Regions from separate parts of the Mesorhizobium sp. W016 genome, predicted to be linked through region 3. Evidence: riboswitches for the same ligand, from Rfam matches in the RefSeq annotation. Region 3 holds a riboswitch; each other region holds the start of a gene.
What was found. A riboswitch is a leader RNA that binds a small molecule or an ion and turns the genes downstream of it on or off. The one in region 3 is predicted to bind cobalamin.
Positions count from the first base shown of each region.

Region 1: linked by a shared signal. The riboswitch ahead of ACYG9V_RS23660 (DUF1636 family protein) and the one ahead of ACYG9V_RS06865 (aromatic ring-hydroxylating oxygenase subunit alpha) in region 3 are both predicted to bind cobalamin.
Region 2: linked by a shared signal. The riboswitch ahead of ACYG9V_RS23410 (CbtB domain-containing protein) and the one ahead of ACYG9V_RS06865 (aromatic ring-hydroxylating oxygenase subunit alpha) in region 3 are both predicted to bind cobalamin.

Region 1 is NZ_JBTTIF010000002.1:4,769,282-4,773,687, forward strand. It holds gene ACYG9V_RS23640 (winged helix-turn-helix domain-containing protein) at 1-445, shown strand, start outside; gene ACYG9V_RS23645 (hypothetical protein) at 475-705, shown strand; one part of gene ACYG9V_RS23650 (IS3 family transposase) at 721-1,652, opposite strand; one part of gene ACYG9V_RS23650 (IS3 family transposase) at 1,652-1,910, opposite strand; gene ACYG9V_RS23655 (DUF6348 family protein) at 1,988-2,443, shown strand; cobalamin riboswitch at 2,502-2,706, shown strand; gene ACYG9V_RS23660 (DUF1636 family protein) at 2,745-3,170, shown strand; gene cobW (cobalamin biosynthesis protein CobW) at 3,173-4,225, shown strand; gene cobN (cobaltochelatase subunit CobN) at 4,244-4,406, shown strand, end outside.
Region 2 is NZ_JBTTIF010000002.1:4,722,068-4,726,473, forward strand. It holds gene ACYG9V_RS23390 (hypothetical protein) at 1-157, opposite strand, end outside; gene cobO (cob(I)yrinic acid a,c-diamide adenosyltransferase) at 182-796, opposite strand; gene cobU (bifunctional adenosylcobinamide kinase/adenosylcobinamide-phosphate guanylyltransferase) at 798-1,310, opposite strand; gene ACYG9V_RS23405 (CbtA family protein) at 1,303-2,106, opposite strand; gene ACYG9V_RS23410 (CbtB domain-containing protein) at 2,122-2,301, opposite strand; cobalamin riboswitch at 2,338-2,532, opposite strand; gene ACYG9V_RS23415 (gamma-glutamylcyclotransferase) at 2,600-3,292, opposite strand; gene ACYG9V_RS23420 (aromatic ring-hydroxylating oxygenase subunit alpha) at 3,427-4,406, shown strand, end outside.
Region 3 is NZ_JBTTIF010000002.1:1,303,853-1,308,258, reverse strand. It holds gene ACYG9V_RS06870 (FAD-binding oxidoreductase) at 1-612, opposite strand, end outside; gene ACYG9V_RS06865 (aromatic ring-hydroxylating oxygenase subunit alpha) at 650-1,897, opposite strand; cobalamin riboswitch at 2,015-2,216, opposite strand; gene ACYG9V_RS06860 (DUF680 domain-containing protein) at 2,716-2,922, shown strand; gene ACYG9V_RS06855 (DUF680 domain-containing protein) at 2,988-3,191, shown strand; gene ACYG9V_RS06850 (DUF680 domain-containing protein) at 3,263-3,496, shown strand; gene ACYG9V_RS06845 (ABC transporter ATP-binding protein) at 3,570-4,406, opposite strand, start outside.

The sequences.
Region 1 (4,406 bases), 3.5 Mb from region 3:
CGAAGGTTGGGACAAGCCGGCTTACCTCTATAGGGACGCCCGCCTGCCGCGAAAGATCGAGGCCCGCGCCTTGCTGGCCCCCTTCGATCCGGTGGTCTTCGAGCGCGCGCGCACCGAGCGTCTCTTCGATTTCCGCTACCGCATCGAGATCTACACCCCGGCCGACAAGCGGCAATATGGCTATTACGTGCTGCCTTTCTTGCTCGGCGACAAGATCGTCGCCCGCGTCGACCTCAAGGCCGACCGGCCTGCGAGTGTCTTACGCGTCCACGCCGCCTATGCCGAAGCAGGCGCACCGCCTGAGACCACCGCACAGCTTTTCGAGGAACTAAAGGAGATGCAGGGCTGGCTTGGCCTTGAGCGCATCGAAGTGACGCCGGCCGGCAATCTGGGGCCGGCATTGGCTAGCGAGAGAGATGGCCAACCCTTGCAGCGTCTGTCATAGACGCCTCAATAAGCCTCGTAGGTTGTGCAATGGCATCGGACAAAGTGCTCGACATGATCCATGGCGCCCTCATTGCGCATGGAATAGATGCAGTCCGCAGAGATAGGGACGTCATGCTCCAATCGAAGCAGCTTCGGTTTGAGGCTGAGGTGTTCGAGACGAGTTCTGACCGGCTGGTCCTGGAAATCTACATTTTTTCTCCGCTGCTTGATGTTCAGCCGGTCATTGAATCCTTTGCTGGCTTCGGCGACACGCGCTGACGTTGCCCCCAAGTTTTATCCAATTCTGAGTTCGCTCCGGCGATGAATGTTGCCCTGTTGGGCGGTTTGAGCGACGGGCACCGGCGCGGAGCTGATCATCGTGCGCAGCGCTGTGTCCCGTCGCGGGGTGAAGGTGTGGGCGAACTCGAAGGGGGTCTGCCATCCGAGCCTCGAATGTGGGCGATTGAAGTTGTAGTCTGCCCGCCAACTGGCCAAGACCGCGCGAGCCTGTGCCAATGAGGTGAACAGCATCTCGTTCAGCAGTTCTTCACGGAGGCGACCGTTGAAGCTCTCGATGAAGCCGTTCTGCATTGGCTTGCCCGGCGCGATATAATGCCAGTCCACGCGGCTTGCATCGGCCCAGGCAAGGATCGCATTGCTGGTCAGTTCGCTGCCATTGTCACTGACCACCATCTTCGGCTTGCCGCGTTCGATCATGAGCCGATCGAGTTCGCGGGCAACCCTCACGCCGGACAGAGACGTATCCGCGACCAACCCCAGGCACTCGCGCGTGCAGTCGTCGACGACGGTCAATATCCGGAAGCGACGGCCATCGGTCAGCTGATCCGACACGAAGTCCAGTGACCAACGGTCGTTGGGTGCAACGGGGACCATCATCGGTGCCCGCGTTCCAATGGCTCGCTTGCGACCGCCACGGCGCCGTACGGCAAGCTTCTCCTCGCGATAGAGCCGGAACAGACGCTTGTGATTGACCACATAACCTTCCCGCCGCAGCAGCACATGCAGGCGGCGATAGCCGAAGCGCCGGCGCTCATGCGCGATCGCCTTCATCCGCTCCCGCAGGTCACCATCGTCGCCACGGATCGCCTTGTGGCGAACCGTCATCCGGCAGCAGCCGATGGTCTTGCACGCCCGCCGCTCGCTCATCTCGAATGCCGTTCGAAGATGCGCGACGGCCTCTCGCTCGGCAGCGGGCGTCACCATTTTTTTCCGAGAAGATCTTTCAAAGCGGCGTTGTCGAGCATGGCGTCCGCCAGGAGTCGCTTCAGACGAGCGTTCTCATCCTCCAGCGTCTTCAGCCGCTTCGCTTCCGACACGTCCATGCCTCCATACTTGGCCTTCCATTTGTAGATGCTGGCGTCGCTGACCCCGTGCTTGCGGCACAGATCGGCCACCGAAACTCCGGCCTCGTGCTCCTTCAAAATCCCGATGATCTGCTCTTCACTGAAACGGCTGCGCTTCATTCTCTGGTCCTCGCGTTGGGCCAGAGCGAACTTCAAACCGGATTAAGCCAAAGGGGCAACGTCAGCGCGAACAGGAACTGAACCAGGCGTTTGAAAAGTTTCTCCGTGGTGTTTTCCATGTGGCCATTGAGGGACTGGCCGATCACGTCTGCGAGAACATGCAGGCCGAAATAGAGCTTTGGCAGCGAAGCAGCGCCAGTTGGAAGATCTGGCGAAAAGATGCCCGCTGGAAAATCTATAGCGGCCCGGTCATTTCCCAGGCCACAACCGAGCTATGCTCGCTGACACCAGGCTATCCAGCATTCTATGCCAAGCTGGAAAAGCTGTTCACAGCTTCGGTACCCCCCGGAAGCCATTTTGTCCGGACCTTTCTGGCAGGCTTGAAGGGCACGCTGATTAGTGCCGAAGTCCTTCTGGACAACGCGGTTTGGCATGAGGGACAGAATCTGGCTGTCGGTCATGACTGGGACTATAGCGATGGCTATCAAGCTATCCGACAGGTCATCCTGGCACTGCCGGAAGCCGGGACATGACAGCCCCTGCCGACATCGCCATGTCGTAGCCGTGCGTTGACACCGCCGCCCGCAAAAGCCTAAATCCGCTGCAGACGGTCCCCTGCCCGCAACGGCAAGGGCCAAGAGGGAATGCGGTGCGGGATTTCGGTCCCAAATCCGCGGCTGTCCCCGCAACTGTAAGCGACGAGCCAAGGCCGAAAGCCACTGGGTAACACCGGGAAGGCGGCTAACCAAGGCGACGACCCGCGAGCCAGGAGACCTGCCGTCTGAGACAAAGTATCCGATCGCCTGGCGGGTTTCCGGGCAAGGAGCACGGTTTTTGGACCAGAACAGCAGTTTTTCGGCTGGCACAGCGGACATTGCGTCCGGGGACAACGACGCCCTGACCGGCGTGACCGTCATCGTCTGCGCCTCCTGCCGCGATGAGACCGGTTCCGACGCCCATCCGCGCGCCGGCGAATTGCTGGCTGAGGACACACGCCGCGCCGCTGCCGGCGATATCCGAGTCCGCACCGCCGAATGTCTCGGCAATTGCAAGCGCCGCCTCAGCGCCGCGATCCTGCGCGATGGCTGCTGGAGCTATGTCTTCGGCGATCTGACCGCAACCAGCGGCGCCGACCTCGTTACCGGCGCAAAGCTCTTCGCGACTTCGGCCGACGGCCTCATCCCGTGGCGCGGCCGGCCCGATAGCCTCAAGCGCGGCCTCGTTGCCCGCATCCCACCCCTCGACATGCTGAAGGACTGACGATGAACGCTTCAAACCCGGCCGCCAACCTCTCCCGTGTTCCCTGCACTGTCGTTACAGGCTTCCTCGGCGCCGGCAAGACGACGCTGGTCCGCCATCTCCTGGAAAATGCCGGCGGCAAGCGCATCGCCATCATCGTCAACGAGTTCGGCGACATCGGCATCGACGGGGAAATCCTGAAAGGCTGCGGCATCGACACCTGCCCCGAGGAAAACATCGTCGAACTGGCCAATGGCTGCATCTGCTGTACAGTCGCCGACGATTTCGTGCCCGCCCTCGACAAGATCCTCGCGCTGACACCGAAGGTTGACCACATCCTGATCGAGACCTCGGGCCTGGCTCTGCCCAAGCCGCTGGTCCAGGCGTTCCAGTGGCCGAGCGTGAAGAGCCGGGTAACCGTCGACGGTGTCATCGCCGTGGTAGACGGCCCGGCGCTGGCCGAAGGCCGCGTCGCCAACGACATGGACGCTTTGCAGGCACAGCGCGCTCAGGACGAGACGCTCGACCATGACGATCCTGTCGAAGAAGTGTTCGAGGACCAGATCGCCTGCGCCGATTTGATCATCCTGTCGAAGAGCGATCTGATGGACGCCCCCGGTTCGGCCCGCGCCAACGCCATCATCAATGAACATTCCGCCCGCGCGGTAAAAATCGTGCCGACTGCGCATGGCAAGGTCGACCCGTCGGTGCTGCTTGGCCTCGGTCTCGCCGTCGAAGACGACATCGAGAACCGCAAGTCGCATCACGACGGCGCTTTCGATCATGAGCATGACGATTTCGACACCTTCATCGTCGACATCCCCTCGATCACCAATCCGGACGAACTGGCAAAGCGCGTCGCTGCCGCCGCCGAACAGGAAAACGTGCTTCGCGTGAAAGGCTTCGTCGAGGTCGGCGGCAAGCCGATGCGGCTTTTGCTGCAGGCCGTCGGCCCACGCGTCAACCATTACTATGACCGCGCCTGGACGGCCGAGGACGATCGCCGCTCGCGTCTCGTCGTCATTGGCCTGAAGGGGCTGAACCGTCCGGCGATCGAGCGTATACTCGCCGGTTGATCTCAGGCACGAGCCGCGATGCACATACTCACCACGACCTCCGCCTCGCTCGACGATCTCGCCGAGCCGGTTGATCTCCGGCAGACGCCGGCGGATATCGTGGCGCTGTCCTTCACCGACAGCGACCTCGCCGGCCTCGCGGCGGCCTGGAAGGCCGATGCCGCCCGCCTGCCGTCGATGC
Region 2 (4,406 bases), 3.4 Mb from region 3:
TGCCCTCGCCAAACTCGTCGCCATCAAATTCGCCGACATGCGCATTCGAAACAGCTTGTTCCAACCGATCCTCCAGAACTTGGACCGATTGCCGCTCTTCCGGCGCCCCGAACTGACCGCCGCTCAGAAGAAGATAGACAATTACCGCTTGTTCCAACGGTCATCTCCCGAAGTTAGACCCTCAAAACTCAATTCCCTGCTGCGCCTTAACGCCTGCGGAAAAATGGTGTTTGGTCACGCCCATCTCGGTGACGAGGTCGGCCGCCTCGACCAGCGCCGGCTTGGCATTGCGGCCGGTGACGACGACATGCAGGCCTTCGCGCCGCGCCTTCAGCGCCGCGACCACCTTGTCGAGATCGAGATAGTCGTAGCGCAGCGCAATGTTGAGCTCATCGAGGACGACAAGGCTGACAGAGGGGTCGGCGATCAGTTCCAGCGCCTTGGCCCAGGCGGCTTCGGCCGCCTTAATGTCGCGCTTCAGATCCTGCGTCTCCCAGGTGAAACCCTCGCCCATCGTGTGCCAGACGACGCGGTCGCCAAACGCCGCGAAGGCATCCTTCTCGCCGGTGTGCCATTTGCCCTTGATGAACTGGACGATTCCGACGCGCTTGCCATAGCCGAGCATGCGCAGCGCCAGCCCGAAGGCAGCCGTGGTCTTGCCCTTGCCGGGTCCGGTGTTGACGATCAGCAGCCCCTTCTCGACCGTCTTTTCCGCGACCTCGGCGTCCTGCACCGCCTTGCGCTTGGCCATCTTGGCGCGATGGCGCTCTTCGTCTTTTGTGTCGATATCGGTCATCTCATTTCACCTTGAGCGGCAGCCCCGCCACCATCAGAAGCACCATATCAGCTACGACCGCGATCTGCTGGTTGAGCCGGCCGGCGGCATCGCGGAACCGGCGTGCCAGCGCATTGTCGGGCACGATGCCTTGTCCGACTTCGTTGGAGACCACGAACCACGGTCCGCGCGGCCGCGAAAGCACATCGGCCAGCCGCCGGCACTCCCCCTCCAGATCATGATCGGCCAGCATATGATTGGTCAGCCACAGCGTCAGGCAGTCGACAAGCACCGGCTGGTTGTCCGGCAATGCCTCGAGCGCACCGGCAAGATCAAGCGGGGCGTCGATGGTCGCCCACCCCTCGCCACGGCGCGAGCGGTGCTGCGCGATGCGCTCGCGCATTTCGCCGTCATAGGCTAGCGCGGTGGCGATATAAGCCCATGGCGGCAGCAACGCCGTCGCCAAAGTTTCGGCATGCGCGCTCTTGCCGGAGCGCGCACCGCCGATGATGAAGGTCAAACTGCGATCAGGCAAAGCTGTCGCGCAGGCTGGTCGCGGTGCCGGTGAAGCGCGCGCGCACTACACCGACAACTGCGCCGAGCACCAGCCAGAACACCAGATTGGTCAGCGTCACCGCCACCACGAACTGATGATGCAGGCCCTCCGGGATCGGCGTTACGAAACTGTCAGGCTGCGGCGCGCCGACAATATGCGGGGCGACGATCAGGACGACGGCGAGCACGGTCAGGGGCGCCGACGTGCGGAAGGTGATAAGGGCAAGACCGATCGCCGTTGTCATCACCGTTGCCCACCACCAGATCTGGCGCTGCATGAGATCGGCCGCCGGCATTGCCGGCAGTTCCGGCGGCAGGCCGAGGCCCGGCGCCAGCGTGAACACGGCAAAGCCGGCCAAGCCCCAGAACACGCCCTGGCGCCAGCTGCCGATGCCGCCGGCGAACTCGGAAACCGCCACCAGGACCAGCGCGAAGCCGATGCCGGTGACGATATTGGCGACGACACTGAAGGCGAAACGCTCGAAGCCGTCGGCCGGCGCCCAGCCTTCGTCCTCCGCCGGCGCGGCTGCTTCAGCCGGTGCTGCGCTGCTCACCGCATTTTCCGCCGGCGCGGCGGTGCTCATGGCATCGGTGTCCGCAGCGTTGGCGGCGGGCGCCGCGGCATGCTGATGCTCATGGCCGCCACCAGCCTTTTCGTAGACCTCCGCCTTGAGGATCAGCGGCACGGTGGCGTAGGCCTGCATGCAGGCGAGAGCGACACCCGCCACGAGCCCTGCGATCGCCGCGATGAACACGACGTTGCGAAACAGGTTCATGATGTCAGATCCTCGTCAGTGGCAGGGAAACGCCATCGAATGGCGATAGTCGTGCGCCGCATTGTGGACCGCATCGATATGCGAGAAACCGACAACGCCGACGACGAAAATGCCCAGAAACGCGCTAAGCACGAGCTGCATGAAGCGCGACTGCGAGGAGACGGATGCGCCGAGGGAGACGGAAGCGGTATTCATATCTTGTCCTTTCGCCCTCCACCCGAGGGCATCGAAGTCAGTTCCCTGTCGCCGGCAGGTCTCCTGGCTCGCGGATCAGCGCCCTTCCCCACCTTCCCGAGGAAAAATCCTCAGTGGCTTGGAGAGGACTACCGCACACAGTTGCGGGGGCAGCCACGGCATTGGGCAACAAGTCAGCCCTCACCGCATTCCCTCTTGGTCCCTAACGGAACCGACGACATGCATGACTATAGGCTGAAACGGCCGCATCCGGCAAACCAAATTCCGCCGGCCAACAGCGCGAATGCGCCATGCGGCGTTACGGGTTCAACGCGGTGATCCGCTCGGCAACCAGCCGCTGCAGCCGCCACAGATGGCGATCGTGAATGCCGCGCTCTTCAAGGTTTTTCACCGTGTTGTAGAGATAGTCGGCGCCCGATCCCCAGTGCCCGCAGGACGTGGCCAGCCTTTCGACGATCTTGCCTTCGTCGAGCGGGCCGGAATAGGTCAGGCCGTTGCGGTTGATCACGAAGGCCAATGCCCTGAGCGGTCCGGCCTCGCTTGCAAGCTTCAGCATGCGCGGCCGGTAGCTTGTCGGCTTCAGCGTGACTTCGCGCCGGAAAAGCCGGCCCAACTGCTCGCGCCGGTTATTGTCGGTCAGCCGAAAGGCGACGCCCTTGCATTGTCCGCCACGGTCCAGCGCCATCATCAGGCCGGGGCTGACCTTGGTGCCGCGCCAGCGCGTCATGTTCATGCAAAAGGACCGATGCCAGCCGCGCGCCAGCGCAACGCGGTCCTCGACATAATCTATTTCCGGTTTCCAGATCAGCGATCCATAGCCGAACAGCCATAGCGGTTCGCTATCCGGGAGTTCGACCTGCAATTCATCCAGAAGCGCGTCATAGTCGGCTTCATCGAGATGCATCGCGTCCGGATCAGGCCCGGGGTCCCTGATCTCGCGCCAGCAGCGCGCGACCAGCTCCGGCGTAAGCGACATCTGTCGTGCGGCCACGTCCGAATCCCCCCAATTCCGAATGTCCCATGTCCACGACATGATTATGCGCCGCGCCTGCAACCGGCAATGCGGCACTCTGATTGACAAACGATTTGCCGGGGTGTCGGCTGACGCTTCATAGGAAGCCAGCCATGCATCCCAACCCGAGCGAGCGCGACCCCTATAACGGCCTGAGCCGGGCCGAACCGACGCTACCGTCATCGGCCTATTGGGATAGCGAGGCTTACCAGCGCGATCTCGAGGCCATCTGGTACAAAAGCTGGCTGCTCGTCTGCCGCGAGGCCGATCTTGCCCAGCCTTTGGCATTCAGGACATTCCGCGTCGGCACGCAGGAAATCGTCGTGCTGCGCGACGACACCGGCGAGTTGCGCGCCTTCCACAACACCTGCCGGCATCGCGGCTCGCAGCTTTGCCAGGAAAGCGAGGGCCGGCTGAAAGCGCGGCTCATCACTTGCCCCTACCATGCCTGGTCCTACTCGCTGCGCGGCGATCTCGTGCGCGTTCCCTCGAAATCGCTGCCAGATGGTTTCGACAAGGCAGATCATCCGCTCTACCGGGTGGCGCTGTCGGTGTGGCGCGGCTTTGTCTTTGTGAACCTTCAGCAGGCGACGGCCGGCTCCGCCGAGACCTCCTTCGATCCCGCATCCGGCGACCTCGCCAACTGGCCGCTGGAAACGCTGGTATCAGGCCATGTCCTGCGCAAGGTGATGAACTGCAACTGGAAAATCTTCTGGGAGAACTTCAACGAGTGCCTGCATTGCCCAGGCGTCCACAAGGACCTGTCTCGGCTGGTGCCGATATACGGCCGCGGCCTGATGAGCCGGCACGACGACCCCGACTGGGTCCGCCATGCCGACAATGACGCACCGGAGTTTTCGGGTGGCCTGCGCGCCGGCGCCGAGACCTGGTCGCGCGACGGACATGCCCATGGCCCGGTCTTCCCGGGCCTGACGCCAGCCGAGCGTGCGGCCGGACAGACCTATGCCACCAGCCTGCCCTCGATGTTCATCGTCGGCCATGTCGATTATGTCAGGACGGTGCGACTGATGCCGCTCGGTCCCGAACAGACCGAACTCACCGCCGAATGGCTGTTCGCGCCCGAGGCGCTGGC
Region 3 (4,406 bases):
GCCCATATGGCCGTACCAGCCTTCGCGGCTGGAACGTTCCTCGATCATGAAGCCGAGCGACAAGCCGGGCATATGGCCGCCGAGCAGTTCGAGTTCCTTGCGGAAGATGATCTCTTCGGCACGCCGCGCGCAGTTGACGAAACCGACATCGGTCCATGGCGCGCAGTCGTTCAGCCAGCGCAGCATCGACATCATCGGCGTCACGCCGGAGCCAGCCGAAATGAACAGGTATTTGGCCGCCGGGTGGCTGTGCAACGAGAAGTCGCCCGCCGGTCCATAGGCCTTGACATGCGAGCCGGGTGCCAGATGGTCGAACATCCAGCGCGTGCCGATGCTGCCGGCCTGCGCCTTGATCGTCACCGCGATCGAAAAGGGCCGCGATGGCGATGACGACAGCGTGTAGGTGCGCATCAGCGGCCCGTCCGGTGTCGGCAGTTCCAGCGTCAAGAACTGGCCCGGCTTGTAGCGGAACCAGGTCTGGTTGTCGGAGCGGAAGGTGAAGGTCTTGACGTCGGGCGCCTCGTCGCTGACGCCGATCACTTCCAGCACCTGCAGCCTATCGTTCCACGGCGCCATCTGGTCGAGATGGCGATAGAGCCCAAGATCCGTCATCGCATTCATCCTCTGGTCCCTCTTCGCCTGCTCCAGCTCACGCGACGCTGCGCAGCGCCGGCCGGCCGCCTTCGGCAAGGCGCGGGCCGATAAAGGCCGCGTACCATTCGACGAACTGGATCACGCCGCCCTCGTGCAGCTCCGAATAGGGGCCGGGCTCATAGGCCGGAGACAGGATGCCAAAGGCGTTTTCCTCGACGATGCGGCGGTCCTGGTCGTTGGTCTCGGTCCAGACATGGGTGAGCTCCTCAAGGTTGTAGTCGACCCCCTCGACCGCATCCTTGTGCACCAGCCACTTGGTCGTCACCGCGGTTTGCGTAGCGCTGATCGGCAGCACCCGGAAGGTGACCGCATGGTCGATCAGTATGTGGTTCCAGGTCGTCGGATAGTGGTAGTGCATCAAGGTGCCGATGCGGTCGGCGGCAACAGTGTCGGACAGGTTCTTCGTCACCGCGCGCTTTCCGGACATCGTGTAGCTGACGGCATCGCGCAGCAGCGGCGCGCGGGTGGCGCGGTATTGCCCGGCCGGATCGATGCGGAACTTGCTCGGCAGGCCCGCCGCCTCGCATTTCGCCCAGTGCGCAAGCATCTCCGGATCGCTGTCGGCGCCCTGCACGCCGGTCACCGTCGGCGCTTCGGGGAATGTCTTGCACAGCTCCGGATGATTGCCGGCGCAGTGATAGCATTCGCGGTTGTTTTCCCAGACCAGCTTCCAGTTGCCCTTCTCGATGATGGTGCTCTCGAAGGCGACCTTGGCTTCATTCAGCCGGTGCGGCTTGAGGTAGGGCTCTATCATGGCGCGCATCGGGGCAAAGTCGGCAGGTTCTTTTGCCAGGCAGATGAAGATGTAGCCGCCGACGCTCTCGCAGGCGACGGGCTTCAGGCCGAACTGGCTCTTGTCGAAACCGTCGGCCATCTGGCGGGCAAACAGCAGCCGGCCGTCAAGCTCGTAGGTCCACTGGTGATAGGGGCAGACAAGCTTTGCCGCCATGCCCTTCTCAGTGTTGCAGACACGGCTGCCGCGATGGCGGCAGGAATTGTGAAAGGCGTTGATGTTGCCCTTCTGGTCGCGGACCAGCACCACCGGATAATCGCCGATCTGCACGGTGATATAGCTGCCGGGCTTCGGCAGTTCGCAATCATGGCCGATGAACAGCCAGTCGCGATACCAGATAAGCTCCATGTCGAGCTTGAAATAGTCCGGGTCGGTGTAGAAGGGCTGTTCCAGCGAAAAGCCTTGCTTGCGGCCGTTCAGGAGCCTCAGCATGTCGTTGCGCGTATCCATAGTTCTGTCCTCGTGGTTTAAGGACTGAACTTGGTGGTGATGGAGGAAGGATCGGACGCAGGCCGGCGCGGCGCCGGACATGCACTATCCACCTCTTGACCGCCCACCGCGATCAGTCGAGTCTATGCATCTCGGGCTGGTTTCCGGGCTCTGGAGTTGTCCTTGCGGACCATCGCGACACCTTCCCAGGCTGCTGCCCAGTGGTCTCCCGTTGCGACTTCAACTCCACCACCGTTGCGGGGGCAGCGCCGGATTCTGACCGGCTTCCCAATTCTCCGCTGCGTCGTCACGAAGCGGCACCTGAGATGCGATCATCTAATCACGGCAGCGATCGCGACGTCGGCATGAAAGCGACATCATATCCATGCGGCGCGACACGCGCGGCATACGCCCCGCCGACCACCGAAGGGCTGAGATCCTGTCTTGCGGCGCTATCATCGCCGTTTCGAATTGCTGCGGATCCAGTTCCGATCGGGGGCAAAAAGGGCTCAACGGTATCGAAAAGTTACTATTAGCAATCTCTAATCGAACCGAACGGTTCGTTTCTGTTGACAATGCGTGCAGGATGGTGTGAACGACGGCCCGGAAACCGACACCGGAGCGAACCACTCGGTTCGACATAAGCGACTGAAAACAATGCGATAAATGACCATAGAGGAACTTCCTGGCACAATTTCAAGGTGCAGGACCGTGGTCCACACGGAACAACTTCGTGATTGGAAACCAGCCTATGGCTTTCCCACATCGGAGCTGTCCGAACGACGCGAATTCCTCCCAAGACACGCCGCTAGACGGACAGACAAACTGGAGTACTAAAAATGAAAAAGATCATCCTCACTGCCGCAGCCGTTTTGGCGATCACCGGCAGCGCCTTCGCCGGTAGCGACAATTACGGTTCCAATGGTGCGAACCAGCCAGCCGTCTCGGTCGACAGCTCGTATACGGCTTCCATTCAGAAGCCGGCGCACGCTGACAAGCAGCCTGTCGTTCAGGGCGCCGACCGCGACCTCTACGGCAATCGCTGATCCCGACCAAAGAAGGGCGGCTACCCCGTCGCTCTCGGGATCCCAAAAAATTCAGGAGTATTGAAATGAAAAAGATCATCCTTGCTGCCGCCGCCGTTTTGGCCATCTCCGGCAGCGCTTTCGCCGGCAGCGACAACTACGGTTCGAACGGCGCCAACCAGCCTGCGATTACGTCGACCGATAGTGGCCATACGGCTTCGGTTGAGAAGTCGGCTCCAGCCGAGGAGGCGCCTGCCCACGGTGCCGACCGTAACCTTTTCGGCCGTTAAAAGCCGGTTCCCAGCACGCGGCGGGCTTATCCGCTGCAGCTGGCGGCATCAGAAAAATTCAGGAGACTAAAATGAAGAAGATCGTTCTTGCCACCGCAGCCGTTCTGGCTGTTTCGAGCGCTGCCTTTGCCGGCAGCGACAATTATGGCTCCAATGGCGCCAACCAGCCGGCCGCTGCCGTCGACACCACCCGCACTTCGTCGACCGGCACCAACTCGGCGGTCTACAAGCTGCTGAACTCGTCGAACGACCAACAGAAGTTCGTTCCTCAGAGCAGCGACAGGGATCGGTTCGGCAACAACTAACAGCCGAAGCTTAAAAAAAGAGCGGCGGGCCTGGCCCGCCGCTCTTTTTTCATGCCTGTACGACGCAGCTATCTCAAGCCGCCTTCACTTCCACCGGCTTGAGCGAGAAGGAGTGCCCATCGGCGTCGAAGATGTGCAGGTCCCCGGCATCCGCGGTCAGTCGCAGCTTTGCCCCGCGCTTGACCTCGACATTGCCGGGCAGCTTGGTCACCAACGGCAGGTCAGCGCGGCCGATATCGACATAGACAAGCTGCACCTCGCCGAGTTGCTCGACATAGTCCACCACGCCCTCGAAAAGATATTCCGCGCCGGTGGCGGCCGACAGATCCTCCGGCCGCACGCCGAAGCTGACTGCCGCACCCTTTGCTGACGCCGGCGTTGCGATCGGCACCGTTGCCTTGCGGCCGCCGACATGGCTGACGATTGTCGGGTTGCCCGTCCTGTCGATTGTCGCCGGCAGGATGTTCATGGCCGGCGAGCCGATGAACTGGGCAACGAACAGATTGCCGGGCTTCTTGTAGAGGTCCATCGGCGTGCCGACCTGCTCGATATGGCCATCCTTCAGCACGACGATGCGGTCAGCCAGCGTCATCGCCTCGACCTGATCGTGGGTGACGTAGATCATGGTCGTGGCAGGCATCAATTCCTTCAGCTTGGCGATCTCGATGCGGGTGGCGACGCGCAGCGCCGCGTCGAGGTTCGACAGCGGCTCGTCGAACAGGAACACTTTCGGGTTGCGCACGATGGCCCGGCCGATGGCGACGCGCTGGCGCTGGCCGCCCGACATGGCCTTGGGCAGACGGTCGAGATATTTGGTCAGCTGCAGGATCTCCGCTGCCTGCCGCACCCGCTTGTCGATCTCGGCCTTGCTTTCCTTGCCGATCTTCATCGAGAAGGCCATGTTGTCGTA